3 regions of the Anaerobacillus sp. 1_MG-2023 genome follow, and region 2 is predicted to be linked to each of the others. Evidence: predicted binding sites of a transcription regulator. Region 2 holds the regulator's gene; each other region holds the start of a gene.

Region 1 (10,890 bases), on a different contig from region 2:
GTCAATCGAGCGATACAATATGTTTCAGGTAGGGTGGTTAATGGCAACTTCAGCTTTTCTTCGTGAAGAAAGCAGAGGAGGGCATTATCGCGCAGATTATCCAGATCAGAAGCAAGAGTGGAAGCAAAAAAGAATACTCAGGGGGATATATTACGATGATTGGGCTGAAAGTCAAAAAAGATCTAGAACAGTTTTTTATTGAAGACATTGGAAATGTTGATTTATCAAGTGAGTTGTTATTTCGTTCAGAGGAGCAAGCTGAGGCGCTATTTGTAATGAAAGAGGCTGGCGTTTTTTGTGGGCATCAGGTAATCGAGACCGGGTTTGAACTTCTTGATCCAGATATTTGTGTCGAGGTTTACGTCGAAGATGGCGATCACGTTCAAACTGGTGAAGTAATTGCTTCTGTTAAAGGAAAAGTTCGCACAATATTAACGGGAGAACGGGTTGTTTTAAATATGATACAACGAATGAGCGGTATTGCAACGATGACTTCCCATGCTGTGGAATTGTTGGGAGATTCATCGATTCGGATCTGTGATACACGCAAAACGACGCCTGGGTTAAGAATGTATGAGAAGTATGCAGTAAGGAGTGGAGGAGGATTTAATCATCGAATGACACTTGATAGCGGGGTAATGTTAAAAGATAATCACATTGCCCAGTTTGGTAGTATCGAACAGGCTGTAGCACATGTGAAAGGTCGCTTAGGGCATATGACCAAAATTGAAGTTGAGACGTCTTCTGAAATAGAAGTTCGTCAAGCGGCGAATGCGGGAGCAGATATTATTATGTTTGATAATTGTTCTCCTACAGAAGTCGCTTCATACGCGCAGTTAGTACCTGACCACATTGTAACTGAAGCTTCTGGGGGCATCACGCTTAACAACCTTGCAACTTATCGTGATACAGGTGTTCAGTTTATTTCGCTCGGCTGCTTAACACACTCTGTTAAAAGCCTTGATATTAGCTTACGAATGAAAGGGGAAGAGAAATGAGTATTTTAGATGCGTTGAAGCGATCGAACGGACTTCCTGATCGATACAAAGAACTATCAGATCAAGAAATGGTAGAAAAAATCGCAGCCATTAAAGCCGAGATGGGGGATCGTTTGTATTTACCTGCCCATCACTATCAAAAAGATGAAGTCGTTCAATTTGCAGATGATACCGGAGATTCACTTCAACTTGCCCAGCTTTCCGCTCGGAATAAGAAGGCAGAAGCAATTGTCTTTTGTGGTGTTCATTTTATGGCCGAAACAGCAGATATTTTAACTGAAGAAGATCAAACGGTTATTTTACCTGATATGCGAGCAGGATGTTCAATGGCTGATATGGCGAATATTCATCAAACTGAACGTGCTTGGAGCCATCTCATTAATCTTTTTGGAGAGACTGTACTTCCCCTAACTTATGTAAATTCAACGGCAGCTATTAAAGGGTTTGTTGGGAGAAACGGAGGAGCCACGGTTACATCTTCAAATGCTGTAGCAATGGTTGAGTGGGGGTTTACTCAAAAAGAACGCATCCTATTTTTACCTGATCAGCATCTTGGGCGGAATACAGCTTACGACCTTGGTGTTCCACTTGAAGCGATGGCAGTGTGGGATCCAATAACGGATACGCTTGAATATGAGGGAGATTATGATGCAATTAAGGTGATTCTTTGGAAAGGTCATTGTTCCGTCCATGAAAAGTTTACAGTTCAAAACATCGCACAAATTCGAGAGAATGAACCTGATATGTCCGTTATTGTTCATCCAGAATGCAGTTTTGACGTTGTTAGACGCTCTGACTTATCAGGATCTACTAAAATGATTATTGAAACCATTGAGGAAGCAGAGGCAGGTACGAAATGGGCAATTGGAACAGAAATGAATCTTGTGAATCGGATCATTCAACAGCATCCAGATAAAAGAATTGTTTCTTTAAACCCAAATATGTGTCCTTGTCTTACAATGAATCGAATCGATATGCCCCACCTTCTTTGGGCGCTTGAGGAAGTACAAAGTGGAAAGAAAACGAATCAAATAATCGTTGATCAAGAAACATCCTTCTACGCAATTAAAGCATTGAATCGAATGCTTGATCGAGCATGATGGATAAGGAATCAGACATGATGTTTGATTCCTTTTTTTTAAAAGAGAGAGACACTATACATAGCTACACTTACTCCTGCATATTAATGTGATGATCTTATCCTTTAAAAAAGGTAGCAATCTGCCCAGTCACGCATACACTGTACTGAATTTCATTGTACTGATTACAGGAGGGAGTTTTTTAGTTTGAAAATACATGTCGTTCAAAAAGGCGATACTTTGTGGAAAATCGCTAAAAAATATGGTGTTGATTTTGAACAACTAAAAGCTGTTAATTCACAGCTTAACAATCCTAATATGATTATGCCTGGTATGAAAGTGAAAATACCATCTGGCGGTGTTCCGGTAAAGAAGAAGGAAATGCCGATTAAAGAAATGAAAAAAGAAATGCCTAAGAAAAAAGAAAAGCCAATGATGAAGCCGAAAGAGAAGCCTTCAATGACTATGCCGATCAACAATGAATTGAATATGAACATGAACATGAATATGAACATGATGCCTCAAGAAGAGAAGCCTAAAAAGGTTAAGCCAAAAGAAATAAAGCCTGAAAAGAAAATGAAGCCTGTTGAAAAGAAAGCTGAGAAGAAAGTAGAAGAGAAAAAGACAGCTGCGAAGAAACCTGTTGAGAAAGCGAAGAAAACAGAAAATTTATTCTATCCAATGAATGACGAAGAAGTGCTGAGCGAATTTGAATCCTCATCAATGGAAATGCCTCCACCGCCGATGAATCAGGGCTATCCTAATAATGTAGCGGGGGCAACGAATTATGCAAACAAAGAATACAATGGAGGTTACCCGGGGTATCCAACTTCTGTAGGCGGAGCGCATATGGGCTTCCCGAACAACCAGAATATTGCTGGTGTATATGATGGTTATGGGAACAAAAGTAATCAAAATGGCTCTCCAGGAGAAGTGGCTGGGATGTATCAAGGCTATGGAAATAAAGGTGGCTATCCAGGTTCAGTTGCAGGAGCAGAAATGAATAATTATGGCCATAAAGAAGAGGAAAACTCTGAAGTAGCTGGGGCTTATGAAGGTTATGGTCAGCCGAATTTCGGTGCGCCTTCTGGGAATGTTGCAGGCGCGTATAATCAAGGTTACGGCTATCCTAATCAGAATGTAGTAGACGCATATCAATATGCAAATAAGAGTTCTGTCGGTGGGGCTAATAAAAGTAATTATGGAATGGGTGAAGAAAGCTCAGATGTAGCAGGAGCAAGCTATGGTCATAAAGCCAATCAACAAATGTCAGGCTATCCAGGATCAGTAGGTGGCATGCAAAATGATGGGAACCAGGGTTACCCAAATCAAAACGTAGCGGGTGCGTATGAAGGTTACGGGCACAAAGGGAACAATGGTGGTTATCCAGGATCAGTAGGTGGCATGCAATATGATGGGAACCAGGGTTACCCAAATCAAAACGTAGCGGGTGCGTATGAAGGTTATGGTCATAAAGGAAATAATGGTGGTTATCCAGGATCAGTAGGTGGCATGCAAAATGATGGGAACCAGGGTTATCCAAACCAAAACGTAGCGGGTACGTATGAAGGTTATGGGCACAAAGGAAACAATGGTGGGTACCCAGGATCAGTAGGTGGCATGCAAAATGATGGGAACCAGGGTTACCCAAATCAAAACGTAGCGGGTGCGTATGAAGGTTACGGGCACAAAGGAAACAATGGTGGATACCCAGGTGCTGTAGCAGGTGCAGCTTCCGGTTATCCTCAAATGAATATGGGCTACCCAAATGTCGCAGGTGCTTCAATGAATGGGAATGGTATGCCATCACCTTATGGCCATAAAGGAAATGAAGAATATCCTGAAGCTGTAATGGGAGCTTATGGCTATCCAAATGAGAACGTAGCAGGCATGATGATGCCTCCGGGTTACCCGAATCAGCCAATGGTATCACCTTATCAACAGCACGACTGTGGATGTGGTGGGAATCAGAACGCATCACCATATCATCAAATGCCGCAATATGCTAATCCGGGATTTGTTCAGGGAGCTAATAAAGCGCCAATGATGGATGATTACATGGGCATGGAAAGTAGCTATGCAGAATCACGCTAAGGAAAAAGAGGACGGTATCCTGGAAAGGGTACGTCCTTTTTTTCTTCATTTAGAACGTGTTAATTCACTTGTTTGGAAGGGCAAATTGATTACTGGGGTATCAGTTTATATGAAAGGATCTTTAAAAAAGGAATCGTTAAGAAAGCAAATATACCTCTCACATCACTGTTCAGATTCTTTTATTACTTTCATTCCATTTCCAGATGGCGATTGGCTTAAGGAGGACGGGGGACTATATTTTGCCTGTATGAAAACAATGAAGGGACGAATGCTCAATTACTCATTGAAAGAAGACCGGCTTCTAGCGATTGAGAAAGTAGCACACTTTCATCAAGAAAGTATAGGATTAGTCAGTAAAGATATTTTTCCCGTATCACTTACTCGTAAGTGGACGAACCGTTTAATTCGCTTCAAGAAGGAAGTAGGATCTTCTCTAATATCTGCAAATGAAAAACAATTGATTCAATATTATATTTCTGTAGGGGAAGAAGTCATTTCGGGTATGACAGCGATCGAAGAATTGGAACGAAATGCTCTCCGTGATAAATGCATTGTTCACGGCGACCCCGCACATCATAATTTTATCTTTAGTACGGATACATTATTATTGATTGATGGTGACCTTGCGAACTATGCCCCTCATGAATATGACTTTTTACAGTTAATGAATCGAATGCTGTCTCACTGTAACTGGTCACTGGATGAATGGTCAAAATCTCATATCCCGACTGTTCGACATTGCTTAGAGAACCCTTTGTTGTGTAGGCTTCTAGCCTATCCTGCCGATTTCTACCGAGAATGGTTGATGAACCCAAATGGAAGAAGTGCCCTATTAGTTAAAGTGGCACAACAAAACGATCTTAGATCACGGTTTATCAACTCAATTCTGAAGTAGGTCCCTCTGTTACCTAGAACTAACAGATTAAAATGATAAGCCTCCTCACATTCTAAAGGTGAAAGGAGGTTTTAAATATGAAGAAAACAGTCTTGACGCTTTCAACGATGATGCTCGCAGGTGGTTTGATCGGCTGTACAGCTGATAATGAGGCGATGGATACGCGTTATAACGATTCCGCACGTCCAATTGGTTACTACACGAGTGAAGATAATAACGGTGATTACCGTGAAGGTGCAGTAACGGATATGATTGATCGTGACTATTCGAACGGAGTTAAGTCCCCTGACAAAAAGCAAATCGATAAGCGAAATGGCATGAATGGCCCTGGATATATGCGTACAGATAACAATTATTCAGGTTATGATAATGAGCTTTCTACACGACTAGCTAAACGAATCAATAAGCTTAAGAACGTGGATGATGCTCGAGTTATCGTATATGGTGATCAAATTATGATTGCCGTTGATACAAACGACAAAAACGATGCAGATGTTAAAGACAAGGTTCGCAGCGAGGTAGCAAAAGTAACAAAGCAAAAGAATGTGTCAATTTCAACAGATGAAAATGTGTTTGGTCGAATGGGCGATGTTAATAACCGCCTCGAAGATGGAGATGGTTTTGAAGAGGTACAGGCAGATGTAAATGGCATATTAGATGACATCGGAAATGCTGCAAAACGTCCATTTGAAAACAATAAATAACAAAAATAACGAGCGGGCAGTAGCCTGCTCGACTACATATGCAAAACTCTTTTCGGAGACTTGAGCCCTATGATATAGTTGGGAAATCAGTTCATTTGAAAGGAGTTCTCTTAGATGGCAGGACATTCCAAATGGAAAAATATACAGCGTAGAAAAAACGCTCAAGATGCTAAACGTGGAAAAGTATTTATGAAGCTAGCTAAGGAAATTTTTGTAGCTGCCAAGCAAGGAGGGGGCGATCCAGAAACGAATCCCTCATTAAGGCTTGCTGTGGACAAGGCAAAATCCTCAAATATGCCTAACGAAAACATTGATCGCGCAATTAAGAAAGCTACAGGGGACTTAGATGGTGTTCAATATGAAAACGTGACGTACGAAGGGTATGGCCCAGGTGGTGCCGCCATTATGGTTCAACTACTTACCGATAATAAAAATCGAGCTGCAGCAGATGTGCGTCATGCTTTTAGTAAAAATAAAGGAAATATGGGTGAAAACGGATGTGTTTCATTCTTATTTAACCGAAAAGGTCTCCTTGTGATCGATCGTTCCGAAAATGATCTCGATGGAGATGAATTGATGCTTCAGGTTATTGAAGCCGGGGCTGAAGAAATGGAAACAAATGAGGATGCTTATGAGATTTATACTGATCCCCAGGAATTTCAAGATGTAAAGCACCAATTACAAGAGAGCGGATTAAGTTTTTCTTCCACTGAAGTCACGATGATTCCAGAAACATACGCCCCATTAGAAAATGAAGATGGGCTTCGTATGTTAAAGCTAATTGATATGCTTGAAGATAACGATGATGTGCAAGATGTTTATCATAATGCTGAAATAAATGATGATGTTTATGATCAATTGTGAGCTACAGTTTTTCTGTAGCTTTTTTTTATGCATATTCCTCAATAAAATGGAAACGCTAACGGCATGAACTTCTTGAAAATGGAAGAAAGGTGTTGGAAACATATGAAAAGCCTTTATCCACTCCTTCTATTAGGTGTACTTCTTGTTCTTGGAGGAACATCGGCCGTGGCTTATGAAGGAGATGGCATATCACCGGTTACAGGAACCAAAACTCAAGAAAAAGGACCACTAGTCGTTGAAGTTATATTGAGAACAAATTATGCGGACGGTGTTTCAACGAACCAATCTGTATATGAAACTATATGGGCAATGGAAGATTTTTGGAGTCAATACGCTGATTGGCAACTTGTAGATCAGGAAGAAGGACGAATGATATTTGAACGGAATTTAGAAGATATTTCGCCTGCGAGTAAACAAAATGGCCATTTTGGATTAACAGAGGAGGGGGTTCTTACGATATTTGATGGAATTCCGGCAGAAGAGAAAGTCATTCAAACATTTTTTCAAATTGATGTAGGAAAGCTAGAAAGTCAAAGAAGAGAGCAGCTTATGGAAGGAATTCCAGTAGAGTCGTGGTATCAGTTTGAAGACGTCATCCAGTCTTTTTCTAAAATTAAAAAAGAAGAACCTGTCCAGTAAGGGCAGGTTCTTCTTTTGATTTAGACGCTTATCTCCATTTCTAAACGCTCGTCTCCGCTTTTCATCTTTTTATGGTAGAATGGAGAGATAGAAATACATGTTCGTATGTACAGGGGAGAGAGTAGCTTTGATAGAATATATTAAAGGCACGGTTGAATATATTGATACAGAATACATTGTTGTAGAGTCGAATGCGATAGGATATAAAATTTACTGTGGAAATCCTTTTGAATTTCAGAAGTACCGTAATCAATCGATTCAAATTTTTACGCATCATTACGTTAGAGAAGATCTCATTGCCCTTTATGGATTTCCAACACGGGAAGAGCGCCTTTTGTTTGAGAAGCTTCTAAATGTTTCCGGTATCGGTCCTAAGGGAGCTGTGGCGATTTTAGCGACTGGTGAACCTGATAAAGTTGTGAGTGCCATTGAAATGGAAGATGAGAAATTTCTAACAAAGTTTCCTGGCGTTGGTAAGAAAACTGCCAGACAAATCATTCTAGATCTAAAAGGTAAGCTTAAAGGCTTTGGCGCTCCAACTGAGGGATTGTTTGCAGTGGATGAAGTTCAAGAAGAGGGTGCTCATGAGCTAGAAGAAGCGCTAGAAGCATTGAAAGCTCTTGGGTATGCTGAGCGAGAAATTAAGAAGATTAAACCAAAGCTAGTTGAAGAAACGCTAACGACAGATCAGTATATTAAAAAAGCCCTTCAGCTTATGCTGAAGCAATAAGGAGGGAGTAAAGTGGAAGATCGAATTCTATCAGGTGAGCAGGTCGGTGACGACTCATCCGTAGAATATAGCCTCCGTCCTCAGCGATTAAGTCAATATATTGGACAAGAAAAGGTAAAGCGAAATCTTGAAGTGTTTATTGAAGCGGCTAAAATGCGAGAAGAGCCCTTAGATCATGTGCTGTTGTACGGCCCTCCTGGTCTAGGTAAAACGACTCTCTCAGCCATTATTGCAAACGAGATGGAAGTAAATTTGCGTACAACATCAGGTCCTGCGATTGAAAGACCTGGTGATCTTGCAGCTATATTAACCGCCCTTGAACCTGGGGATGTTTTATTTATCGATGAAATACATCGACTACCTCGAAGTGTTGAAGAAGTTCTTTATCCTGCGATGGAAGACTACTGTCTAGATATTGTAATAGGAAAAGGCGAAACGGCAAGATCTGTTCGTTTGGATCTGCCACCATTCACCTTAGTAGGCGCTACGACAAGGGCTGGACTATTAACGGCGCCTTTACGAGATCGTTTCGGCGTACTGAGTAGATTAGAGTATTATCTTGAAGACGAACTTCAAACTATTTTAATGAGAACAGCTGACATTTTCGATGTTGAAATGGACCACGCTGCTGCCGTTGAACTTGCTCGAAGATCGCGAGGGACACCTAGAATTGCCAATCGCTTGCTAAAACGTGTAAGGGATTTTGCGCAGGTGAAAGGGGATGGAGTCATTTCGCATTCACTTGCTTCTCAGGCTCTTGAGATGATGCAAGTCGATCCTCTTGGACTTGATCATATCGATCACAAGCTTCTATTAGCCATCATAGAGAAATTCCGTGGAGGTCCTGTAGGAGTAGATACAATTGCAGCAACGATTGGTGAAGAAAGTCATACCATTGAAGACGTGTATGAACCTTATCTTCTTCAAATTGGATTTCTTCAGCGTACACCTCGTGGACGGATGGTTACTCATCAGGTATACGATCACTTTGGTATGGAGATTCCTCAATAGCGATGGGAATTTCAAAGTTGTTTATTATCTTAGGGATCGCCTTCTTGGCCATTGGTGTGTTGTGGTCCTTTATTGGAAAATTACCTGGTGACATCGTAATCAAAAAAGGAAACACTACGTTTTTTTTTCCGATTGTAACCTCAATAGTCGTTAGTATTGCCTTGTCTTTACTCTTTTTTATTATAGGTAAGTTCAGATAAGGGGCAGCTTTCCAAACGCCATTTTCAACATGGTGGAAGGGGAACTGCCCCTTAAGGGTGCGCCAATAGGTAAAGCTGTGGTAAAATCAATAAAGTTGAACACTTTCTAGAAACAGTGGTGAATAAAATGAACGTAAATGATTTTGATTTCGAACTTCCAGAACGGTTAATTGCTCAAACGCCGTTAAAGGAACGGACAAAGTCCAGATTGATGGTATTAGATCCATTAAAACAAAAGCTTCAGCATCGCGAATTCTCCAATTTAGAGGATTACATAAATCCCGGTGATTGTCTTGTGTTGAATGATACACGAGTCATGCCAGCTAGGTTGTATGGATCAAAAGAAGAAACAGGAGCTAAAATTGAAGTGCTGCTTCTTAAGCAAATGGAAGAGGATCAATGGGAGACTCTTGTTAAACCGGCTAAGCGAGTGAAGCCAGGCACTGTGATTTCATTTGGCGATGGACGTCTAACAGCCGTATGCAAAGAGTCACTTGAACATGGCGGACGTGTATTAGAGTTTCAATACGAAGGCGTTTTCTATGAAATTCTTGATCAGCTTGGCGAAATGCCTCTTCCACCATATATTACTGAAACGCTCGATGATCAAGAACGATATCAAACTGTTTTTGCTAAGCATAGAGGATCAGCAGCAGCACCAACTGCTGGCCTTCACTTCACAGAAGAAATGCTTCAGCGTCTTGAAGATAAAGGCGTTCATGTCGCATTTATTACACTTCATGTGGGTCTTGGCACTTTCCGACCAGTTTCCGTCGATAATATTCTTGAACATGAAATGCATGGGGAATTTTATCAACTGACAAAGGGCACGGCTGAACTGTTGAACAGTGTAAGGGAATCGGGAGGCCGAATCATTTCTGTCGGTACTACTTCAACGAGAACACTTGAAACCGTGGCATCAGCACATGATGGACAATTTGAAGAAGCTTCGGGTTGGACCGACATTTTTATTTATCCGGGTTATACTTTTAAAGCAATCGATGGGCTGATTACAAACTTTCACCTGCCTCAGTCAACATTGATCATGCTAGTGAGTGCCCTTGCGGGAAGAGATTTTGTGCTTTCTGCTTATCGCACGGCTGTTGAGGAAGAGTATCGCTTCTTCAGTTTTGGTGATGCAATGTTGATTTTGGAAGGGAGTACGAAAGAATGACAGAACCAATTCGCTATGAATTAATAAAAACGTGTAAACAAAGTGGGGCGCGTCTTGGAAAGCTGCACACGCCACATGGTACGTTTGATACACCGATGTTTATGCCTGTTGGAACACTTGCGACAGTGAAAACGATGAGTCCAGAAGAACTAAAAGAAATGGGCGCTGGCGTTATCCTTAGTAACACGTATCATCTTTGGCTTCGTCCTGGTCATGATATTGTCAAAGAAGCTGGTGGCCTTCATAAATTTATGAACTGGGATCAGCCGATTCTTACGGATTCTGGAGGATTTCAGGTCTTTAGCTTAAGTGACCTTAGACAAATTGAGGAAAAAGGCGTTCATTTTCGGAATCACATGAGCGGTGAGAAGTTATTCTTATCTCCAGAAGGCGCAATGGAAATCCAAAATGCACTCGGTTCTGATATTATGATGGCATTCGATGAGTGTCCTCCATACCCAGCAGAATTTGATTACATGAAAAGTTCTGTTGAGCGTACGAG
Region 2 (10,890 bases):
CGGTCTCCAGGCTCAAGAATGTTCCGATCAAAATACACAATCGTTCCACGTACTTCAGCGGTTCCGATATGAACCGTTACTTCTGATCGCTGTTTCAAATCATAGGACATCGTGAGTGCTTTGGTGAATGAAAGGTCGATAGTAGTTGAAACGGCATAGTGATTAGAATTAACAATCACCTGTCCTCTCGTCAATTCTTGCTTATTAGGTCCTGCTAGATTAACTGCTACCCTCTGGCCAGCAAAAGCCCTCTCCACTTTCTGACTGTGTGTCTGGACTTGTCTTACTCTAGCAGCTACACGGTCTGGCAACAGTGTAACGAGTTCTCCTTCTTGAATTTCCCCATCAAAGATCGTGCCTCTCGCAATTGTCCCGTGACCTTGTAGCGTGAAAATCTGATCAATCGGTAACCTTAGCGCTCCTCCTTTATTTCTCGAAGGAACATCCTTAAGAAAGATACGAATACTTTCTTTCAACTCCTCAATACCTCGCCCACTCTTGCCATCGACGAAATGAAGTGGTGATCCTTCAAATCCGGTGCCCTTTATGTATTCAAGAATATCTTCCTTAACAAGATGAAGCATTTCATCGTCTACCATGTCTGTTTTAGTAATCGCAATAATCGATCGTTCAATCCCCAGCAACGATAAAATCTCCAAATGCTCCCTCGTCTGAGGCATAACCCCTTCATCCGCAGCTACAACTGGAACAACAAGATCTATCCCTGCAACTCCCGCGATCATTTGACGTATGAATCGTTCATGACCCGGAACATCAATAATTGATACCTTCATGGCATCCGATAAATGAAAAGGAGCAAAACCTGGTTCTATTGAAATGTTTCGTTCTTTCTCCTCTTTCAAACGATCTGTATCGATCCCTGTTAACGCTGCTGTCAACGTTGTCTTTCCATGGTCAATGTGTCCAGCTAGACCAATTGTATAATAGTTCACTTTCACACCCGCCAATCAACTGTCATCATTTATTAACCTTAATAAATGTTGTAACAGGATGCAAATTTAAACCATTGCTTTCTTAAAATCACCGCTACATTCTCCATTCACTAATGTATATATATTCACCCATGTATAGTTAAAGAGTTATGCACAGCTATCCACAGATAAAACTGTTACACCGACTTTTCACTACTGTACCATTCAAGCATCTGTTATAGTTCGTTATAGAAAACTGTTCCATTTGAACATTTTGTCGAAAGCACGAATAACGGAAAAAGATACGCTTTTTGTCGATTCATCTGATTTCGCACTATTGATCTATACTTCCGAGATTATTTAGACCTATTTCGACAAATACCATTGATGGAAATCTACAAAAACACCTTTAAGTAAAACTTTACTGAGTGTTTTACTTAAAGTTTTCTTAAAATAATCTTATTGAGCACATGTGTTGAATAAATCATTTTTTTACGTTACTATATTAACGTAATACTAATGATATGGGGCTGGTTGTACGTCTGGTGAGTGCCACGGTCTTCAAAACCGCCTGGGAGGCGCGTGCCGTCTTCGGTGGGTTCGATTCCCACACAGTCCCGCCATTTTTTATACTTTGATCATTTGCAAGATAACGGCCGCTCCTTCAATTGGCGCATCTTCGGTCAAAAGTATTAAGATCCCCTCATCTACTTTATAATTCATTTCAGGTTGCAGTACCGCATTTATAAATAAATTCATGAAGGAAACGTCTTTACACGATAAAATTTGATGATTACCATACCCCTTTACGGCGTCTTTGTCTGTAAAGTTTTTTTGATATCCATTTGCAATAGCAATGTATTCGTAAACTCGCACTTTCGCCGGAAGCTTCGCTCTGAATGGTTTCGAATTTATAGTAGGTAGCATAATTTTAGGATTGTTATAGCGATCGCTTCTCCTCTTATTTATCACTAGAACCCCTCCTCTCTTTACACAACGCACAATTTTTTAATAATGAATAAAACAAATGTTTGTCCCCTTACATAATATTGTTAAGAGCATATTATACAACGACAGGAGGTGAACGAATGGCCTTACAAATCATGAAAATTATAGCTAACGTGACGACTACTGTTGCGACAACTCCTGATACCCAACGTTTTTTCTACAACACAACTAGCTTGATTACTGGCGCAACCACCCTAACAATCGATGCGGCAGATTTCTTTGATGATACAGGAGCAGCGGTAACAACTTTGCCTTCACTAAATACAGACAATAGCTACTTTAACGTATATGTAAATGGTGTCTTACAAATGCAGGACCTCTCAACTTATACACCAGGAGCTACAGGTGTCGGAGAGTTAGCATTCGATGTTCCTACTGCTACATCCCTATTATTAAACACCCCTATCGTCGTCGAATTAGTCAACTTCACACCTTCATCATCCTCTACGATTGAAACGTAACTCCCCTACCCTCTTGATTAAAAAGCGCTTTCGGCGTATAATGTGACCGTATTCATACAGTTTATATTATGATGCCATGAGGTGAGCGCGTTGGCAGGATGGTTTCAATGGTTTATCGTTGGATGGACAGTGATCTTAATTTCACTAATTGCAATTGGTGGATTTTTTATGTTTCGGAAGTTTCTAAAGCGCCTTCCAAAAGAAGATGGCAAATCAACTCTTGACTGGCAAGAGCACTACATTGAACAAACGAAGCATATGTGGAGCAATGATCAAAAAAAGTTATTAGACGAACTAGTCGCACCTGTGCCTGAATTGTTTCGAGATATTGCTAAGTATAAGATTGCTGGAACAATTGGCGAGCTTGCGTTAAAAGAACAAGCAAAAGATATGTCTCAAGACTTAATAATTAGAGGGTATATTATCGCTACTCCGAAACGAGATCACAAATGGCTCGTGAAAAAATTAAATGAAAAGCGAATTGATATGAGCCCCTATCATCATTTGCTTCAATAAAAAAACTCGTTTAGCAGATGCTAAACGAGTTTTTTTAAAGTAATGTTTGATGAAGTCGACCACTGTGTCCTCGGCTTCGTTCCGTTTTCTTAAATTGATAATACATCGAAATTCTCCATGGAACGATCATACCAAATGCTAATACGAAGAAAAGCGAGCTTGTTTGAAGCACAGGGATTGACTCCCCAATAATTAGTTTAAAAACGATTCTTACTAGAAGTAAGCCGATCAAGATAAACGCAAAAGCTTTTGAACGTGTCAAATAAATTTGATTATCTTTAATCTCAAACTTAGACGTCCGAATCAATAACAACGAAAAAGCCGCTCCAACTGATAGCGCTTCAATCGCTTCGTACCACGGAACCCTTGCATCCGGAACAACGAACATCAAAAAACCAGTTGCCATAAAAAAGGGCGGAAGTATTATTTTCCTTATCGTTGCAGGTTTCTTTGAAGCTTTTAACCTGATTACTACCATCGCAAGAGCCATCATAGCTCCAACAACTGTACTTAAAATCAGCATATACTCATCCCTCACCTATACCGTACTACCCATCATTTCCATTGTATGTGGAAGAGACAAAAAATACAAGCGCATGAAAAAAAGAACGGTGCGCAACCGTTCTTTTCACATTAACCATTTACTTTAGAAAGTTCTTCTTCGCCTTCATCTGCCGCGATGCTTAAAATAATCGTCATCGTAACACCGACAACCGTAAAATAAACACCTAGATCAAATAACATTGCTGTCGCGAGGTGAGAATGACCGAGAATCGGAAGCTCAAAGTACGCGTCTGTCTGACTCAAGAACGGTTGTCCAAAAAGAAAGGAACCGACACCAGTGAGAACAGCAATCAGAAGACCGATCGGAATAAAGTTCTTAAAATCAATGCGGATGACCTTATTCATGGTTTTAAAGCCATAAGAGATATAAAGAAGCACCAGAGCGCCCGCCGTCATAAGTCCTCCGATGAAACCTCCACCAGGTGCATTATGACCAGCGAAGAATAAGTATATTGAAAATCCTAGAATAATAAAGACGATAATCGTAGTCGTCGTTTTAAGTATAAGGTCATTTGTCCCCTTCACACTTCTACACCCTTTCTTTATTAAAATCCTTGAAATCCACCAAACAGGTTATTTACAAGGAACGATGTAAACATTGTCATAAAGTTAAAGTAAAGCAAGATTCCCATTACAATCATTAAGTACCCGCCAGCCTTCATGATGAACCGGCTATTTTTCTTAATCCAGTGCATTCGTCCGATAAAAAAGGACAGAATGAAAAATGGAACAGAAAAACCAAGCGTATAAGCTACCATATACATGAAGCCAGCTCCAGGATTTGAAACACCCATCGCAATAACCGCAGCTAAAATCGGCCCTGTACAAGGTGTCCAACCTGCCGCAAAACCCATCCCAATTAAAATCGATCCAACAAAGCCAGATGGGCGATTTCGAATTTTTAACCTGCGATCTTTCATTAGAAAGTTCGGCGTCCAAAAACCTACTACTACAAGTCCAAATACCACAATCAAAATGGCGCCAACTTGACGAAGAAGCTCTTTGTACTGAATAAATAAATTTCCAACGAGCGATGTTGACATCCCTAATACGAGGAAAATAATTGAAAACCCTATTAAAAAGAAGATCGTATGAAGAATTGCCCTTTTCTGCATCATCCCTCGTTCTTCTTTCAGGTCGTCAACGGATACCCCAGTGATATAAGAAATAAACGCTGGATAAAGCGGTAGCACACACGGTGAGATGAACGATAAAAAGCCGGCTCCGAACGCTAAAAACAAGTTCAAATCTGCCATTAAATTACTCCCTGTCTAATGCATGATCTTATCATGTGCATGTCGTTACCATTTCAACCTCTATTGTAAACGATTTATCTTATTCAAACTATGAACATTCCATAACTATTTTTCTTCAGAGAAAAATTCTTCAAGCGTAACGCCCGCTTCATGAACATCAGAAGCCGCTTCCTTGCCCACATAGCGAACGTGCCATGGCTCATACTGATAGCCAGTGATATCTTCTTTTCCTTTTAAGTAACGAACAACAAAGCCATATTCATGCGCATGCTCTGCTACCCACTTACCTTCTGGCGTATTGCCAAATTCTTCGGTAAGAGAGCTCCCTAGAGAAGGCGTGCTAATATCCATCGTTAATCCCGTCTGATGTTCACTCTGCCCCGCCTGAGCACTAACCTGGTTTGCCACTTCTTCTCCACGCTGTTCAGCATTATAAGCAAAAATAGCTTCCTGTCGCTCATAGGAGCGGTAGCCAGAGACAGCTTTTAATTCAAATCCATCTTTCTTTGCACCGGCAAACATTTTTTCAAGCGCTGTAGCCGCTTCCTTGACCATTAGCCTTTTAGGGTCATCTTTTGGTGCGTACGAAGAAACATCCGGTTCCACAAGATTTTGGGGCACAAAGTCAGAAGGTAGATTTCGCTCTTTGTTTGCCACAACATAAATACTGTCTGGATTCGTTACAGTTAAATTCTCTCCATTTTTCTCAACGGTTTCAGCCATCGTTGGATACGCTTCTGATTTATCCTTCTTGGCCTCATCGCTTTGATCGCTTTCTTGCTCTTCTTTCTTGCTGCTATCATTTTGCTTGTTATTGTTTTGGTTTCCATCATTATTTTCTGAACTATTCGAGGAGCCGTTATTCGTCTGTCCATCATTCTGCGACTGATTCTCTGTCTGGTTAGACGTTTGCTCTCCATCTCCTGCCTGGCATCCGGCTAAAAGCGCGAACGAAAGGCCAGTTGCTACTACTAAGTTTTTCATTGTCATGTGAACACTTCCTGATTTTTTATAGTCTAATCTATCATACCATCACACCAATTAGACCCGTCAACCAAAATTACTCCATACAAAAAGCACTCTGTTACCAGAGTGCTCAATAAGCTATTTATCGTTGTTTGTCATTTGACTATTCATAGCCTTCATCATCTGATTAATCTTCTTCTGAGAAGGTTTTTGCCCCATTTGCATCATCATTACACGAAGCATATTTTCATTAATAGGGGGATTCTTCTTTAAATAGTCCATCATATATTTGCGGGCAATAAAAAAGCCAAGTGCTACTCCAGCAATCAACGCTAGCACGCCCACAAGCGTGTACATCCACCACATTCTAGATTTCCTCCTTATTCTTTCTCTTCCAATAGTGTACTACAACCCTTAATGATTATACAATAACGTCTATTAAAATAGTAGGAGTTTATTCAAACTAGTTTCTGTTGTTTAATTGGGTTAAGCCACCCGTATCGACCGGATTGGAAGTCAATCGCAAAGAACGAAGGAGTTAATTTTCGTATCACTTCAAAAAAGACTGTTTCAGCCTCGTTTGATCCGCTAGCATATATATTTATCTTCTCGCTTCTAACAAATAAAGATGCATCGCTTTTAGATTGTTTAATACACAATCGATGCCCTTCATTTTTAAATTCATACGTGCGAAAGCCACCCAATTCATTGACTAAACAGGTATTTAGTTCTTCTTCTTCCACAGGCTCTGTAATAAAGGCTACCTGTTTTTCTAGAAGCTCTTTCTGATCAGCCTGAATAGCCCGCTTCCTTTCGAGGAAAAGTTGATACAACAGATGCTCCTTACCAGCATATTGTTCTGCAATCTGCTGCTTAACGAAATACATTTCGTAATGCCTCATATAACTCCCCCCTACCCAAGAATCGACTCATATAAAAGAAAGTATAAATGAGTTCTCATAAAATGATTGTCTATACATGGAGGCTAGGCTTCACTAGTTTTGTCGAAATTAAAAAGACCTGTACTATAACATATATGTTATAGTACAGGTCTTTAGAATGCTATGCCATACTCGGCAGGTCACAAAGAACACCGCCGGATCTCTCATCATAATCAAGCTTCATTCGATCAACAAACCATTGATCGTCCGGTCGAACGAAGTACGTAACTCCTCCAATTTCTTGCTTATAATCATCATATGAAGGCTTATCAGACATGACCCCAAGAGAAAAACCTCCGCTGTCTCCACTCCCTGCGTAGCGTACGAATAACCTTAAGCAATCACCGTTACCAAGTTCCATCTCATTTTTGTAAAACTCAGCTGCAGAATCAGTTACAACAAACATCATATCCGCCCTCTCCGTTTTGTATTAGTACATCTTGTTATAGTACAGTATAACGAATATTCGAAAAATTGCAACCATAAAAATAGCCTAATTTTGCTTTTCGCAAAATTAGGCTATTTTCTACTGAAGAAAGCGACGGTTTTTCTTGCTTTCCTTAAGCTTTTCAGGTGTTACATCTGTACCTTCTTCATCTACAACTTTTATAGAATGAAGTTGGTTTTTGAAAGAAGAACGGAAATTTGCTAAATATTCCTTACGTAGCTTTTTCTGTTCTTTTTTCTCATCTTCTGTTAATGATGATTCTTTTGCTTTACGAGATAGCTCGTTAATTCTTTGGAGTTTATCTTCAAAAGGCATGTAAAATAGCTCCTTTACTGAAACTTGTATCTCACATGCTAACGCATGTTTTGAACATAGACAAGTTTAGTGCTTCTCGTTCTGCTCGTCAACATATTCCTGATAACGTCTATGTACCGTTGCTTTCGAAGCGTGATGTCCAAATCCTTTTAGCGTTGCAGCTATCTCATTAAACGTAAGACCACGGTTTCGTAGATTAACAATTTCTTCGATTGGAACTTCCACCCGCTCACGCCCACCTTGATTTTGCTGGCTGAGGTTTCGCTGCGGTCGATAGCCTTCTTTAACCGCCTTGTCCATTCCACGTTTAATTTTCAGATTATGAAGCTTGCGCTGAAATTCTTCAACGATACTAACGATCTCAAGAACCATCGAATCAGATTCCGACAATTGAAGTTCTCCGTTTTGATTCACTGTATAAATCGTCCCTCCATATTTATGGACGGCATGTAGAAGAGCGATCTTTGCATTCCCTCTCCCAAGTCTCGTTTCATCTTGAATGAGCAATGCCTCAACATGCCCCTCTTTCAATAAGTCAAGCACCTCGAGTATGCCATCGCGATCAATGTCATACCCGCTGTGCTTTTCTTCAATCAAGCGCTGTATAATAAAACCTGACTGTGATGCAAATCGTTGTAGTTCTTCTTTTTGCCTGGCAAGAGAAGACTCCTGTGCTTCTTTCTTTGTGCTTACCCGACAATAAATAACGGCGTTCATACTTTATTCTTTACCCCCAAGTGCGGTAGCGTTCGCTTCAACAGGGATGATGAGAGTATCTCCTGCTGTAATTCGGTTTGCATCAATGCTATTCACTTCTTCAACCCAGCTGACGAACTTCCGATCAGACAACTCATGTGCAGTACGGAATTCTTCCGCAATTTCTAAAACAGTATCTCCCTGCTCCAATTGTACCGTTGTGTAACGATCATACTCCTCAGCTGCAGCTGTTCGCAAAGATAAAAACACAATAATTAACACAGCTACAAAAGATATAATGACAAGAAAATCAACTCCAGACAAGCCCCCAGCTTGCTTTCTCATCCCAATCACCCCATATGCGAATATTTGTTCTGTTTTTAGTATATCAGAACCTCTGTTCGTGTCAACTAATTTCTTCGAACTTATGTTTGTATGCGAACAAAAATTCTGGTATACTACTAACAAATAGATAGATTGGAACGAGGTGCCAGATATTATGAAACTATCAAAGCGTCAGCAGGACATTCTGGACTTTATTAAAGTCGAAGTTAAGCAAAAGGGTTATCCACCCTCTGTAAGAGAAATTGGCGAAGCTGTTGGACTCGCTTCAAGCTCCACTGTCCATGGCCACCTGGCAAGACTCGAGAAAAAAGGGTATATCAGACGAGACCCAACAAAACCAAGAGCTATCGAAGTGCTTGGTCTTGATGAAACAATCGATATTCCTCGTCAACACACTGTAAACGTTCCCGTCATTGGTAAAGTAACTGCTGGTCAACCGATCACTGCCATTGAAAATGTAGAAGAATACTTCCCGCTTCCAGAGCAGTTTGCACAGGATGAAGAGCATACTTTTATTCTTGTGATTGAAGGGGATAGTATGATCGAAGCTGGTATTTATAACGGTGATATGGTCATTGTGAAGCAACAACCAACTGCAAATAACGGTGATATTGTTGTCGCGATGACAGATGAAGCTGAAGCAACTGTTAAACGATTCTTTAAAGAAAGCAACTACTTCCGACTTCAACCGGAAAACTCATCGATGGAACCGATCATTCTTGATTCCGTTTCTATTCTCGGTAAAGTAATTGGGGTCTTTCGCTCCATTCACTAGAAGCGCTGCGTGCGCTTCTTTTTTTATGTTATATAAGCTTTCTGGGCTATATCAATACGAGCTTCTTCTCTTCTTTTATTTATTAATCCCTCCGTCTGGGTAAATGATCGCAGTTTGAAGAGCATAGGGGTGTAGCTTTACATTACAACCAACCTCACCGACCTACTTTTAACTCTTACAGGCTATACAAAACCGCCCTTCATTTAAATGAAGAGCGGTTTTGTATACTTCTAACATTATTCTTAAACGGTTACTTTTCAGCAGCCTCTGAAGCCGCTATAACTAATTCAACTGTTTGATCTACTGTCGCCTGACGGAACTTTTGGAACTCATCAGTGATATAAACGGAAGGATCTTCAGGATAGTACTCCTGAGCGGCTACGTGAAGGTGTCCACCCGGAATATCATAAGCTCCTATCCCAATTCGCACACGATTGGATCGGTACTGACTTTCATTCGATAAGTAGCTTCCGCCTCCTCCTTTACGAGCTTTTGATCCTTCAGTCGGACCCCCTTCATGGCATTCATACGGTTTATCACGATATTCTGGTGCGAGCCATTCGCATACTTCATCGCCTCTTTCCACCGGCCATGGTCCAGTATTGGCTGCAATCATTTCCTTGTAAGGAAGCGTTGTTTCAATAAATTCCGGCAGTTTTTCAGGCATCGGCCAATTGCTCACTGTCGGAATAACTTCTGAGCGATCTTCAAGAGTGTTTCCAACCCCTGTGCGCCATCTCCCGGCAAACCCTTCGATGGTCATAGCTTTTGGACCCCCTTGACTGATTGTCATCATGAGATCCACCTGCTCTTTACTATTAACCAGGTAAGGTCCAAATGTATCTTCAACGATTCCTTCATCAAAATCATCCCATCGTACCGGAAAATTCGCTGCTTGAATAAAAGCTGGACCTTCTTCCGTCAAAACGACTTTCCCATCCATCTGAAGCGCTGCAGCGCCAGAAGGGTTTGATCTCCTAAATTCCTGTTCTAAACGGTATGGATCAAATCCGCTTACTAAAACGCGCTTAACTTTCTCCCCTTTTGGAAAATCAATAGAAGTAATTCCCCTTGACGTGTACTCTAGTTTCTTCATCAGTTCTTCTTGCTTTTTCTCCGTTACTGTATATGATGGTTCCCATTGCCTGAGGGCAGCAGTCATATGTAATCGAGTCCAATATAGCGGGCGATCATCATAACGATCTAGTTCCCCTAAATCATTTCCTTCTCCCTGAGCTCGAGCAACAGCCGTATCCCACAGCTTCTCACCATGCTTTTCGATCACTTTCTCTGCTTTTTTTACACTTTTCGCTTTGCACAAATCTTCTTTAAATTCATCTGCAAAAACTGTAAACTCCGCCTTATCCATAATTTGCTGTGGGATAGGGGCGCCGTCTTCCATTCGCTGCTCCTCTGGTGTTAGCGCCGCATCAGTGTTAAAGCAATCACCTTTGGCACTTCCAGTTAACGGTGAGAAACCGAAAGTTAACATCCCTACAAGAAAAAGCGCAATCCCATATTTCCATTCCCTAGATTTCATATTTCTGTTTTCCTCCCCTTCTAGTTGAACTATCTTCTATTGTAGAGATGGGAGGTTGCATTTTTCAAACTATTACAAGTATTCTGATCAAAAATGAATCATTCGAAGTGGATCATGTATGGATAAC
Region 3 (10,890 bases), on a different contig from region 2:
ATTGAAATCAACTCTTCTGCTAAAAGGTTACTTGACATATTCTTAAGTTCATAATTCGCTGATTCAAAATAGCTATTCGTTCTTTGAAAAGTAGCTACCTCACGATTGGAGTCATCGGTTATACTGTATGCTTTTGAAAATGCAGGTGACGTTATAGTGAATTTCTTACCGTCTTTGAAATAATGGAATTTCTTTGATAGAAAAGTAAAAGACATTTTCACGTAACCGAGTTCATCGCCGTTTTTTCTTCTAACTATCCATTTGTTAGCGAAAAACGTAAAGGCTCCCTCCATAGTAACGTCTCCATTGACATCTTCTATTTCGACTTTAGAAGAGAACGCGCTTCTAAGGTTAAGTGCCCCTACCATCTCGCGATCGCTATTGTAGATGTCTGTTCTTCCCGCCGAAAAAAAGTTATCCGAAAAAAATAATTGATTCATACTAATCATCACTCCCTCCTCCATTTATACGATTAATACAGTAGAGAAGTTTCGGAATAACCTAGCTTATTAGATATGTGAATGGAAACGTTGATGAAAAAATAATTGTAGTCAATAGTAATAATGCTAAAATAAGGAAGAGGATTTTTTCTGAAAAAGAAGTTTATCTATCCAGCTAAAGATAAGTCTCTTTTTCAGAGATTGTTGTTTTGAAAGAATTTTTGTATAAAGCAGCACACTTAGCTGATTGGAGCGGAAATCCCTCCGCAGCAACAATGTTTACAAAAACAGCTAAAGAAAAAAAGCGAGGGTGTAAAATGGAAAGTGAACAAGTAAGGATATTTAATGAGAATAGAGAAGCGATCGGCATCGCATCTCGAGAAGAGGTACATAGAAAAGGTTACTGGCATGAGGTTTTTCAATGCTGGTTTGTGCGAATCGAAAATGGTGTTAGAAAGATTTACTTTCAGCTTCGAAGTGATCGGAAAAAGGATTTTCCAGGGCTATATGACATCACAGCGGCTGGCCACTTAATGGCTGATGAGTCTGTTGAAGACGGAGTGAGGGAAGTCGAGGAAGAGCTCGGAATTGGTGTTTCCTATAATGAATTGACCCCGCTAAAGGTCATAAAAGCTTCGATTAAAAAAGACCACTTTTTTGATAATGAAATCGCCAATATCTTCCTCTATGAGTGTAATCAGCCATTAGAGAAGTTTAAACTTCAAAAAGAAGAAGTTTCTGGAATCGTACAAGCTGATTTTGATCAATTTTATAACCTTTGGTTGGGAGAGCGGGATGAAGTGGATGTAAAAGGATTTTGCTTGAATGACGATGAAGAGAGAATAAATGTGAATGAAAAAATCAATAAACTTCATTTTGTACCACATGAAGTCTCTTATTATCAATCGGTTGTGAAGGAGATAGAAAAAAACTTCACACAGAGCGAAGATCATCTGAGGAGGTAAAAGGGGTCTCTAAAAAGAATCGGATAATGCTGTCTTATTACTTCATTCTTTGGTTCTTCATAAAGTAGGGTCCAGCCGAGCCAATGGTAACTTGTTTTCCCTACCTTCAGGCTTGTTATTGGGAGTAAAGATTAAAGTTTATGCAACGGGAGAAATGCACCACTAAAATCGATCAAGTAGGAGAGCAGAATATGAAAACAAAAACCTTACCTTTTGTTACGATTAGAGAACTATCTCTTTCAGATGTTGAAGATCGCTATCAATGGTGCCTGGATCGAGACGTAACAAGGCATCTGAACATGCCGGCTAAATATCCTCCTTTTACACGAGAAGAAACAATGAACTGGATTCAAATGTGCATCAATCGAAAGAACGGGTATGAACAAAGAGCTATTGTAACTGGTGAAGGTCAACATATTGGCTGGGTAGACTTAAAGAATATTGATCAGTTAAACGGTCATGCAGAGCTAGGGATTGCTATAGGTGATAAACGCTATAGGGGGAAAGGTTATGGGATGAGCGCCTTAAAAGCTATGCTTCATTTAGGGTTTACGGAACTTAGTTTAAATAAGGTCTGGCTAAGAGTAGAAGTAGATAATGATAAGGCAATCAAGTCTTACAAGCAGTGTGGCTTTGTGGAAGAAGGGATATTGCGTGAGGATCGGTATAGAGAAGGAAAGTATGTGGACCGGGTTAGAATGAGTATTCTGAGAAGAGAAGTTAATTAGCAGATTTTATATCCAATTATTGATTTGTTTACCTAATATTGTTAGCCTTTATGTTATACTATTTTGTATGAAAAGGTACTAATCTACTAAACTTATTCGCTAAAGGAGAAGCAGTATGAACTGGTATTTGAAAGTATTAAAGAATTATGTGAATTTCCAAGGAAGAGCAAGGCGTAAAGAATATTGGATGTTTACTCTTTTTAATGTTATTTTTTCTATTGTCTTAACGATAGTAGAGTCTCTAGCTGATATTTCCCCATTTTTGACAAGTATTTATTCATTGTTCATTATTTTACCATCGCTTGCTGTAACTGTGCGAAGATTGCATGACACGGGAAGAAGCGGTTGGTGGGTGCTCATCGGACTTATTCCTCTAATTGGTAGTCTTGTCATTCTGGTCTTCACTTGCTTAGATAGCGATGTAGAAGAAAACCGTTTTGGGAAAAATCCGAAAGTAGTATAGTTAGCTAAATTTCAATTATTCTGATCTCATTTGAACCGCTAATCTCCTTGATTGGCGGTTCAAATTCTAGTTGAAGGTGAAAAGTTAATCGCTTGTTCCAGCTTATTTGTAAATCTCCTTCTTTTTGAGGGAATGTCTTTACTTACGTCGGAGGGGTAGAAATGAATCCAATCTTAATGGAAATTGAAACAGTACTTGAAACAGAACGATTAATATTAAGAATGCCTGAATACGGGGATGGTAAAATAGTTAATCAAGCCATTCAATCTTCTATAAGTGAACTGAGGCCCTGGCTTGGCTTTGCTAGAGAAACGCCGACTCCGGAGGATACAGAGATTAATACACGAGAGGCACATATTAAATTCCTAAAGCGTGAAAGTTTAAGATTCCTGGTGTTTTTGAAAGAAACAAATGAATTTGTTGGATCCACTGGGTTTCATAACATTGAATGGGATGTTCCAAAGCTTGAAATTGGGTATTGGGTTGCTACGAAGCAAAGTGGTCATGGCTATATGACTGAGGCCGTTCAGAAACTTACTGAATATGCACATCAGGACTTGAAGTGCAGAAGGGTCGAGATTAGATGCGATCGAGAAAATGAGCGAAGTCGTGCAATTCCAGAACGATTGGACTATGATTTCGAAGGAACTCTCAAAAACGAAGATATGTCGATCGACGGAACACAGATAACAGATACTTGTATCTACGCTAGTATTATTTAATGGCTTCGTGAATGCTCAAATAAAAGATGACTCATGCTTTCTTCAAGCATGAGTCATCTTTTATTTGTAGATAATTTCTCCAAAGCACCTAGCGCATAACGCTTCCACCTGAAATTTTGAGCGATTCGCCAATAATGTTTTCTGACGCATTTGAAAGAAGGTAAATGATGCTATTGGCGACTTCTTCAGGCTGCGTAATTCTTCCAGATGGCATTGCTGCTTCTACAGCTTTTAATTCTTCCTCAAAGCTTTTATTCTCTCTCGCCCCTTTTGAAGCAATACTGTTTCGCCCCATTTCTGTATCAACGAAGCCGGGACATACTGCGTTAACTCTAATTCCATCACGGATAGCCTCGTGGGCAAACGACTGCGTGAACCCAGTTATAGCAAACTTTGAAGCGCTATAGGCCGTGTTACCAAAAGTTCCTCTAAGACCTGAGAGAGAAGAGAGGTTTACAATCGCCCCTTTCTTCTTATCCGCACGCATTCGCTTATACACAAGTTGAGTCAGTAAAACAGTCGAGGTATAATTTAGCTCCATTACTTTGCGAAGATCTTCTTCTTGTAATTGATCAAGCGTATTGCCGCCGCCAATTCCTGCTGAGTTAACTAACCCCGTTATGCTTCCGTTATATTTAATCGCACTTTCGATAAGGGTATAACGATCTTTCTCATTGTTTAAATCAGCGGGAAGAACAGCAACCTTTGCTTCCGCGACTAACTCTTCGCACTCCTGTTTCAGCTGAGTTAATTTATCCTTATTTCTTCCAGTTATCGTAATCGTAGCACCGGCTTGTACGGCGGCTTTTGCTGTTTCATATCCAATACCACCCGTGGCTCCGGTAATAAGAATGTGCTCGTATTTTAATGTATTTTCCTTATAAATGCTCATTCTATTCCCTCCTTTAATCTTCTAAGGAACTTTCCCGAATAAGAAGCATTAAAACCTCAGATTAGCCGTTTTCAAGGGAAGAAATATTACAAGGGAAGAGTATAATGAAGCAACTACAATTGAATAAAATTAAGATGTGATAGAGGAATAAACAAAATCGTGAATGATCACATGAAATAAAATGTTCAGTTTTTTTACGTGTGACTAGACATTGATGTCCCGGTATTACTCCTTCTTCATCGGTAAGTGCTTTTATGATTGGAAGAAAGTACTTATTGTGAAGAGAACGTATATTCGGTTAAAATACGGGTATATATAAAGGGAACAAACGTTCTTTCATTTAGGAGAAGGGGGATACAAATGGATTATTCTAAATTTCCAAAGAAAACAATCCTATGTATTGATATGAAAAGTTTTTATGCAAGTTGTTCAGCAGTAGAGATGGGGCTTGATCCACTTACGTGCTATCTCGCGGTTGTTGGTGATACCGAGCGACTGGGAAGTGTTGTGCTGGCGGCGTCTCCGGCATTAAAAAAGGAATTTGGAATACGAACAGGGAGCAGACTATTTGAAATTCCAAATAACAAAAACATTCATATCGTTAATGCGAGAATGTCTTCATATTTAAAACAATCAATGGAAATAACGAGGCTTTTTCATCGTTATGTACCATCAGAATGTATCCATACGTATAGCGTTGATGAATCGTTTTTGCAGGTTGATGGGACAGAACGACTTTGGGGGAACAAATTTGAAGTAGCTCACAAGATCAAAAATGAAATAAGAGAGACATTCGGATTACCATGCGCCATAGGGATCGGGCCAAATCTTTTAATGGCAAAGCTTTGTCTTGATCTGGAAGCGAAAGAAAAAGGGATTGCAGAATGGACTTATGAAGATATTCCTAAAAAACTCTGGCCGCTTTCCCCGCTAAGCCAAATGTGGGGTATTGGGTCGCGTGTGGAGCGAACGTTAAATCGCATGGGGATTATGAATGTAAAGCAGCTTGCGCATTATCCGCTACATCTACTAGAAGAAAAATTTGGTATTATGGGAAATCAGCTCTATCATCATGCGTGGGGCATCGATCTTTCTGAAATGGGTGCGCCGATTATGCAGGGACAGATTAGCTATGGGAAAAGCCAAATTTTGTTACGAGATTACCATGACGAAAAAGACATTCAACACGTCATTCTTGAGATGAGTGAAGAAGTTGCAAGACGTGCGAGAAAAGCCCGGAAGGCAGGGCGTACGATTAGCCTTGGGATTGGTTATAGCAAAGAAGAAGGCGGGGGTGGCTTTCACCGTTCAAGGAGTATCCACAGCCCGACTGCTATTACGCTCGAAATATACAATGTATGTCTTCAGTTATTTGAGGAGTTTTTTGAAAGAAAAACGGTTCGTAAGATTTCCATTACCCTTTCAAATATTTGCAATGATGAAGAAGTGCAGTTGGACTTATTTAATGCGTCACGCCCAAAGCAGCGGGATCTCGGATATGTGATGGATTCGATCCGGGAGAAATATGGCTCAGATGCGCTGCTTCGTGCCGTTTCATACACAAAGGCCGGTACGGCACTGCATAGAAGTAAACTTGTGGGTGGTCATAAAGCATAGAAGGGGGAAGAAGCGTGATACGTGATCGCGGAAATATAAAATGGACGTCAATGATGTTACCTGAGCATGTGAAAGAGCTAAGAGATTGGAAAACCGAAGAAAAAAGAAGTGGAAAGCCGGTACTTGATGAACAAAAAATGGCGGAAATGAATGAAACGATATGTGAAGCAATGGCCGTTCACAACTCGCTTTGTTTTCAATATTTTAGCGGAGGTGAAACGAAAACTCTCTTTGGATATGTGCACTATGTAGATCCACTTACGAAAGAACTGCGTATTATTGACCATAATGAAAAAAGGACAACGATAAAGCTGCTGGACCTTGTGCACGTAGAGTTAGAATGAAAAAATGGAATATCCTCTCGGTTGTAAAAAAGTTTTTCATTTCAGGATTGGGGTAAAATAAGTATAAAGTCAAACCTGAATAAGTGAGACCATCCTTTCTGGTTAGAAACGAAGAGTAAATCAGATCAGGTGAATTTAAAATCCGGAGTGAGATGAAAGATGCTATTAGCTCAAAATCTTAAACAAAATACGGAAAAGATCAAAGGAATTGATATTCACTATGAATACTATAGAAATGACACAGCCGTCGATCGGCCAGTATTAACGCTTCTTCACGGTTTTCTATCGTCGAGCTTCAGCTTCAGAAGATTGATACCATTATTAACAAAGGCATATACTGTTGTTGCCATTGATCTTCCCCCGTTCGGAAAAAGTGAAAAGTCTAATCGTTTTGTCCACTCTTATCATAATTATGCGGAAGTGGTGGTTGAACTTTTAGAAAGGCTTTCAATTGATCATACTGTTATGATCGGCCATTCTATGGGTGGGCAAGTAGCAATGAGAGCCTCGGCTATGAAAGATGATCTCGTTAGTAAGAATATTTTACTGTGCAGTTCAGGATATCTTGAAAAGGCTAAACAGAGTCTAGTGTATACATCGTATTTACCTTTTTTCTCGGTATACTTGAAAAGGTGGCTTTATCGAAAAGGTGTCAGAGGAAATTTGCTTAATTGTGTTTATGATCCTTCCCTTATCGATGAAGAAATGATGGATGGATATATCCAACCTTTCTTCAATGAGGGTATCTTTCGGTCATTAGTTAGGATGATTCGAGATCGCGAAGGAGATTTGTCAGAAGCTGAACTAAATCAAATTCATACACCTAGCCTACTAATATGGGGAGAGAACGACAGAGTTGTGCCTTTGAAAATTGGGAAGCGTCTCAGTAACGATCTCCCAAATGCTAAACTGATCATCTATGAAAAAACTGGTCACCTTCTACCAGAAGAAAAACCGGCATCGATTATGAAGGATATTGAGTGGTTTTTGGGAAAATAAAGATTGATCTAATGCAAAAATTGGTAGTCATACAAAGCTTGAACCAGACTAGTTAATCAGGTAAACTCCTTTAAGGATGAGGAGTTTATTTTGATGCAGTTAATCAAAGTTGACTCATCAGAATAATGCGTGATAAAGTAAAGCTCGTTATGAAAAAGTAAAATGAAGCATGCGCTCATTGATAATTGTATATTTCTTATTAAGAGAAGTGGAGGGACCTGGCCCAAAGAAGCTTCAGCAACCTCTGATCATCAGAAAGGTGCTGCTTCCAGCAAGAGAAATCTTGAGAGATAAGTGCAAAAGCCTTCTTCTCTTGAAGTGGGCTTTTTTTATTGAGACAGAATAAAAGATGAAGGAGACATGAATAATGGAGAAAGAAATAAAGGGGAACGGCCTGGCTTTACTTCCTCTTGGAATATTTATTGTGCTTTTTATTGGTACAGCTATCATAACAAAGGACTTTTATAGTATGCCTGTTATTCTCGCTTCTCTAATTGCGGCGGGCGTAGCTCTTTCGATGAATCGAAAAGAAAGCTTTATGAAAAAAGTGGAAGTGTTTTGTCGTGGAGCAGGTAATACGAATATCATATTAATGATTTTAGTCTTTTTACTGGCTGGGGCGTTTGCCGGAACAGCTGAAAAAATTGGAGCAGTAGATTCGATTGTTAATTTAGGTATATCGATTCTACCAGCTAATCTTTTAATCGTAGGTTTATTTGTTATTGGCTGTTTTATTTCTATTTCGATGGGTACATCGATGGGAACAATTGTAGCACTTGCTCCCATTGGAATTGGAATTGCAGAGCAAACCGGAGTTGCCCCGGCGCTGGCTTTATCAGCAGTCATAGGTGGGGCAATGTTTGGTGACAATCTTTCTATGATTTCAGATACTACAATTGCGGCAGTACGCACACAAAATACGCAAATGAAAGATAAATTCAAAGTAAACTTTTTTATAGTCTTGCCAGCTGCTATCGTAACAGCCATTATATATGGTGCTTTAACGATGGGAGAGCAAGCAACGGTTGGAGGAGAACACGCATTTAATTTCGTTACAATTATTCCTTATTTAGGTGTACTGATCGCAGCGATCGCTGGTGTTAATGTTCTTATTGTACTTGTAAGTGGTACCTTATTTGCTGGGATTGTAGGTTTATATAACGGAACATTTGGAATGAGTGGACTGATCTCCACGGTTACAGAGGGCATAAAAGGGATGGAAGACCTTGCCATGATTGCTCTTGTCATCGGAGGGATGATTGAAGTCATTAAGCATAACGGAGGAATACAATACGTATTGGACAAAATCCTGAGCAAAGTAACTTCTCGTAGAGGAGCAGAGTTTGGTATCGCCGGTCTCGCAAGCGTGCTTGATTTATCAACAGCTAACAACACCATTTCGATCATAATGGGGGGGCCACTTGCGAAAAACATTTCCGAAGAATATGGGGTAGACCCACGAAAGTCTGCTAGTATTCTTGATATTTTCTCAGGTAGTATACAGGGCATGCTCCCATATGGGGCACAGGTGCTTGCAGTAGCAGGTCTTGCGTCGATTTCGCCACTCGCTCTACTACCGTATTCAATTTATCCAATCCTCATTGCTATTGCAGGAATTATTGCGATTTTCATCAACTATCCCTCTTTTTCGAAAAAGGGCTAAAGTGATAGTGAACAGAATCTTGAATTAAAATTTGATATGAGCATTTAAAAAGCAGCTAGCTCAAATTGGGCTACCTGCTTTTTTTTATTATCCTTCGATTTGTTTTTGAAGATGCACAATTCGTTGAGGAAGAATGTACAAGTATTCAATAAGTGAATCTAGTAAGTCGATAATTAAGTTGGCCGTTTCTTCACTTGTAGCTTTCTCAAGACAAAGGAGGTGATTTAAATTACTACCTTTGCCTAGTAGGTGTCCTAGTTTTACAATTGGTTCTTCTAAATCAATCTGCTTAGCAAGTGTTTCTAGCTGTTTAGAAAGTGGCTGTCCTAGCTCATTTTCAGAAAGAAAACTACCTGTAATGCTCTCAAGAACACGATTAGCCATTACAGCCGTTGCAGTCCAATCCTTCATGTTATGTACATTCACTGCTGAGCGATAAACACGCTCAAGGTCATCGGGTAATCTAGCTGTGCTAGTCAGTCTGCCGAGCGGCTCTCGTGTAAAAGAGGTTTGATGCACGAAAAGCTCAACTTCTTCTCCGCGATCATTATGGGACGTTTTAATGAGTATGAAAAGCACAGCTTCTTTACAAATAGAGCAGCGAGAAAGCGTGGAGAACACAGCCTGATTAATTTGGTAATCGAACTTCAGTTGAAATGAAGCGTCGTTTCCACATTCTGGACATTCTGTATTAGCTGATTTTGGAAGCTTTGTTTGTCCGTATTTCACAACCGAATTAATAGTAGTCTGTTGTATCTTTCTCATCATATACCCCCTGGATCGATTTTGAGCAACTTGTTGTGGATTGTGTATCTATTCTTACATTTAATCATTGAGTTTATTTATTTTGAATTATAAAAACATATCATCAACTTATAATTTTCGCCCCTAATGGAAATTTAAGGGGGTTTGAAATGAATTACTTGTATGGAAATGGAAAAACGAATCAAAAGTCCTTTCTTGAAAGAGAGTAATAAAGTACCAAAATTGTGAATTTATTGACAGATGTGGCGAGCGAATTCTACACTATAGTTTAATGAACGATAGGAGGTATGACTATGGAACAACACCTTTGGAACCAATTATGGAAAGAACATGATCGAGCAAAAGATCTCTTAACATTCGCTTCTTCACACACGCCGGAAATCCCTTCAAAAAGTTCTCAAAAAAATCCAGGTTATGCATCTGGACCAGATCCTGCTTATGATAAAAGGAAACTGACGGGGTTGATCCTCGGACCGGTCCTTTTTCTTAGCATAATGTTGTTTTTTAATCCAAATGGTCTTTCAGAAGCAGGCTTGGCCATCTTAGCAAGTACGGCGTGGATTGCAACGTGGTGGATTACAGAAGCCATTCCGATACCAGCAACGTCTCTTTTACCATTAATTTTATTTCCACTAACGGGCGGACTTAAAGGTGATTTAACAGCATCAGCGTATGGCGATAACACCATTTTTCTCTTTATGGGTGGTTTTTTGATCGCGCTTACAATGCAGAAATGGCATTTACATAAACGGATTGCTCTTTTCATTATATCAGCAATAGGAACAAGTACAGAGAGAATTGTACTTGGCTTTATGATTGCAACAGGCTTTTTATCAATGTGGATCTCAAACACGGCAACGGCTATGATGATGGTGCCAATTGGGCTGGCCGTGATTTATCAAGTATCCGAGCAGCTTGATATGAAACAAGAAGAAGGTGCGCCGCAATTTAATTTTGGGAAAGCCATTATGCTTGGTATCGCGTACAGTGCCTCAATTGGTGGTCTAGCAACATTGATTGGAACACCTCCTAATACCATCTTTGCAGCCGTGGTCAATGAGCTATATGGCATCGAGATTTCATTTGCCCGCTGGATGATGTTTGGCGTACCTCTAACTGTTCTTCTTTTATTCGGCTGCTGGTATTACCTTGTGAAAATGGCATTTCCGATGAATGTTAAAGAGCTGCCAGGCGGGAAAGAGGTGATTAATAAGGAGAAAGCGGATCTTGGGAAAATGTCTATGGAAGAAAAGGTCATTATGGTGGTTTTTTCTTTCACTGCGGTTGCCTGG

What was found. Region 2 encodes LexA, which represses DNA repair genes until DNA is damaged. Its sites were predicted from a motif close to CGAACATATGTTCG; they were not measured.
Region 1: ruvA (Holliday junction branch migration protein RuvA) is a predicted target of LexA. The motif match lies at 7,364-7,377, and genes of this name have one in related genera.
Region 3: Q4550_RS05025 (Y-family DNA polymerase) is a predicted target of LexA. The motif match lies at 4,494-4,507, and genes of this name have one in related genera.

What each region holds. Positions count from the first base shown of each region.
Region 1 is NZ_JAUORD010000004.1:62,771-73,660, reverse strand. Features, by position in the region: gene nadB (L-aspartate oxidase) at 1-202, shown strand, start outside; gene nadC (carboxylating nicotinate-nucleotide diphosphorylase) at 156-998, shown strand; gene nadA (quinolinate synthase NadA) at 995-2,098, shown strand; gene safA (SafA/ExsA family spore coat assembly protein) at 2,285-4,171, shown strand; gene Q4550_RS08905 (phosphotransferase) at 4,155-5,066, shown strand; gene Q4550_RS08900 (YhcN/YlaJ family sporulation lipoprotein) at 5,144-5,770, shown strand; gene Q4550_RS08895 (YebC/PmpR family DNA-binding transcriptional regulator) at 5,885-6,634, shown strand; gene Q4550_RS08890 (BofC C-terminal domain-containing protein) at 6,737-7,273, shown strand; gene ruvA (Holliday junction branch migration protein RuvA) at 7,401-8,003, shown strand; gene ruvB (Holliday junction branch migration DNA helicase RuvB) at 8,016-9,014, shown strand; gene Q4550_RS08875 (DUF2905 domain-containing protein) at 9,017-9,214, shown strand; gene queA (tRNA preQ1(34) S-adenosylmethionine ribosyltransferase-isomerase QueA) at 9,342-10,388, shown strand; gene tgt (tRNA guanosine(34) transglycosylase Tgt) at 10,385-10,890, shown strand, end outside.
Region 2 is NZ_JAUORD010000003.1:225,528-236,417, reverse strand. Features, by position in the region: gene selB (selenocysteine-specific translation elongation factor) at 1-953, opposite strand, end outside; tRNA gene Q4550_RS07535 (tRNA-Sec) at 1,459-1,555, shown strand; gene Q4550_RS07530 (DUF4183 domain-containing protein) at 1,560-1,904, opposite strand; gene Q4550_RS07525 (DUF4183 domain-containing protein) at 2,021-2,401, shown strand; gene Q4550_RS07520 (DUF2621 domain-containing protein) at 2,492-2,917, shown strand; gene Q4550_RS07515 (CcdC family protein) at 2,952-3,440, opposite strand; gene Q4550_RS07510 (Na(+)/H(+) antiporter subunit B) at 3,551-4,006, opposite strand; gene Q4550_RS07505 (cytochrome c biogenesis protein CcdA) at 4,027-4,737, opposite strand; gene Q4550_RS07500 (M15 family metallopeptidase) at 4,843-5,727, opposite strand; gene Q4550_RS07495 (YneF family protein) at 5,842-6,069, opposite strand; gene sirA (sporulation inhibitor of replication protein SirA) at 6,162-6,605, opposite strand; gene Q4550_RS07485 (HesB/YadR/YfhF family protein) at 6,766-7,053, opposite strand; gene Q4550_RS07480 (DUF896 domain-containing protein) at 7,171-7,407, opposite strand; gene Q4550_RS07475 (YneB family resolvase-like protein) at 7,474-8,124, opposite strand; gene yneA (cell division suppressor protein YneA) at 8,128-8,448, opposite strand; gene lexA (transcriptional repressor LexA) at 8,600-9,223, shown strand; gene Q4550_RS07460 (hypothetical protein) at 9,474-10,763, opposite strand.
Region 3 is NZ_JAUORD010000002.1:235,699-246,588, forward strand. Features, by position in the region: gene Q4550_RS04995 (LURP-one-related family protein) at 1-449, opposite strand, end outside; gene Q4550_RS05000 (NUDIX hydrolase) at 650-1,405, shown strand; gene Q4550_RS05005 (GNAT family N-acetyltransferase) at 1,597-2,133, shown strand; gene Q4550_RS05010 (DUF805 domain-containing protein) at 2,249-2,596, shown strand; gene Q4550_RS05015 (GNAT family N-acetyltransferase) at 2,758-3,318, shown strand; gene Q4550_RS05020 (SDR family NAD(P)-dependent oxidoreductase) at 3,407-4,210, opposite strand; gene Q4550_RS05025 (Y-family DNA polymerase) at 4,571-5,827, shown strand; gene Q4550_RS05030 (YolD-like family protein) at 5,842-6,171, shown strand; gene Q4550_RS05035 (alpha/beta fold hydrolase) at 6,331-7,170, shown strand; SAM riboswitch class I at 7,364-7,467, shown strand; gene Q4550_RS05040 (Na+/H+ antiporter NhaC family protein) at 7,538-8,833, shown strand; gene Q4550_RS05045 (hypothetical protein) at 8,921-9,598, opposite strand; gene Q4550_RS05050 (SLC13 family permease) at 9,892-10,890, shown strand, end outside.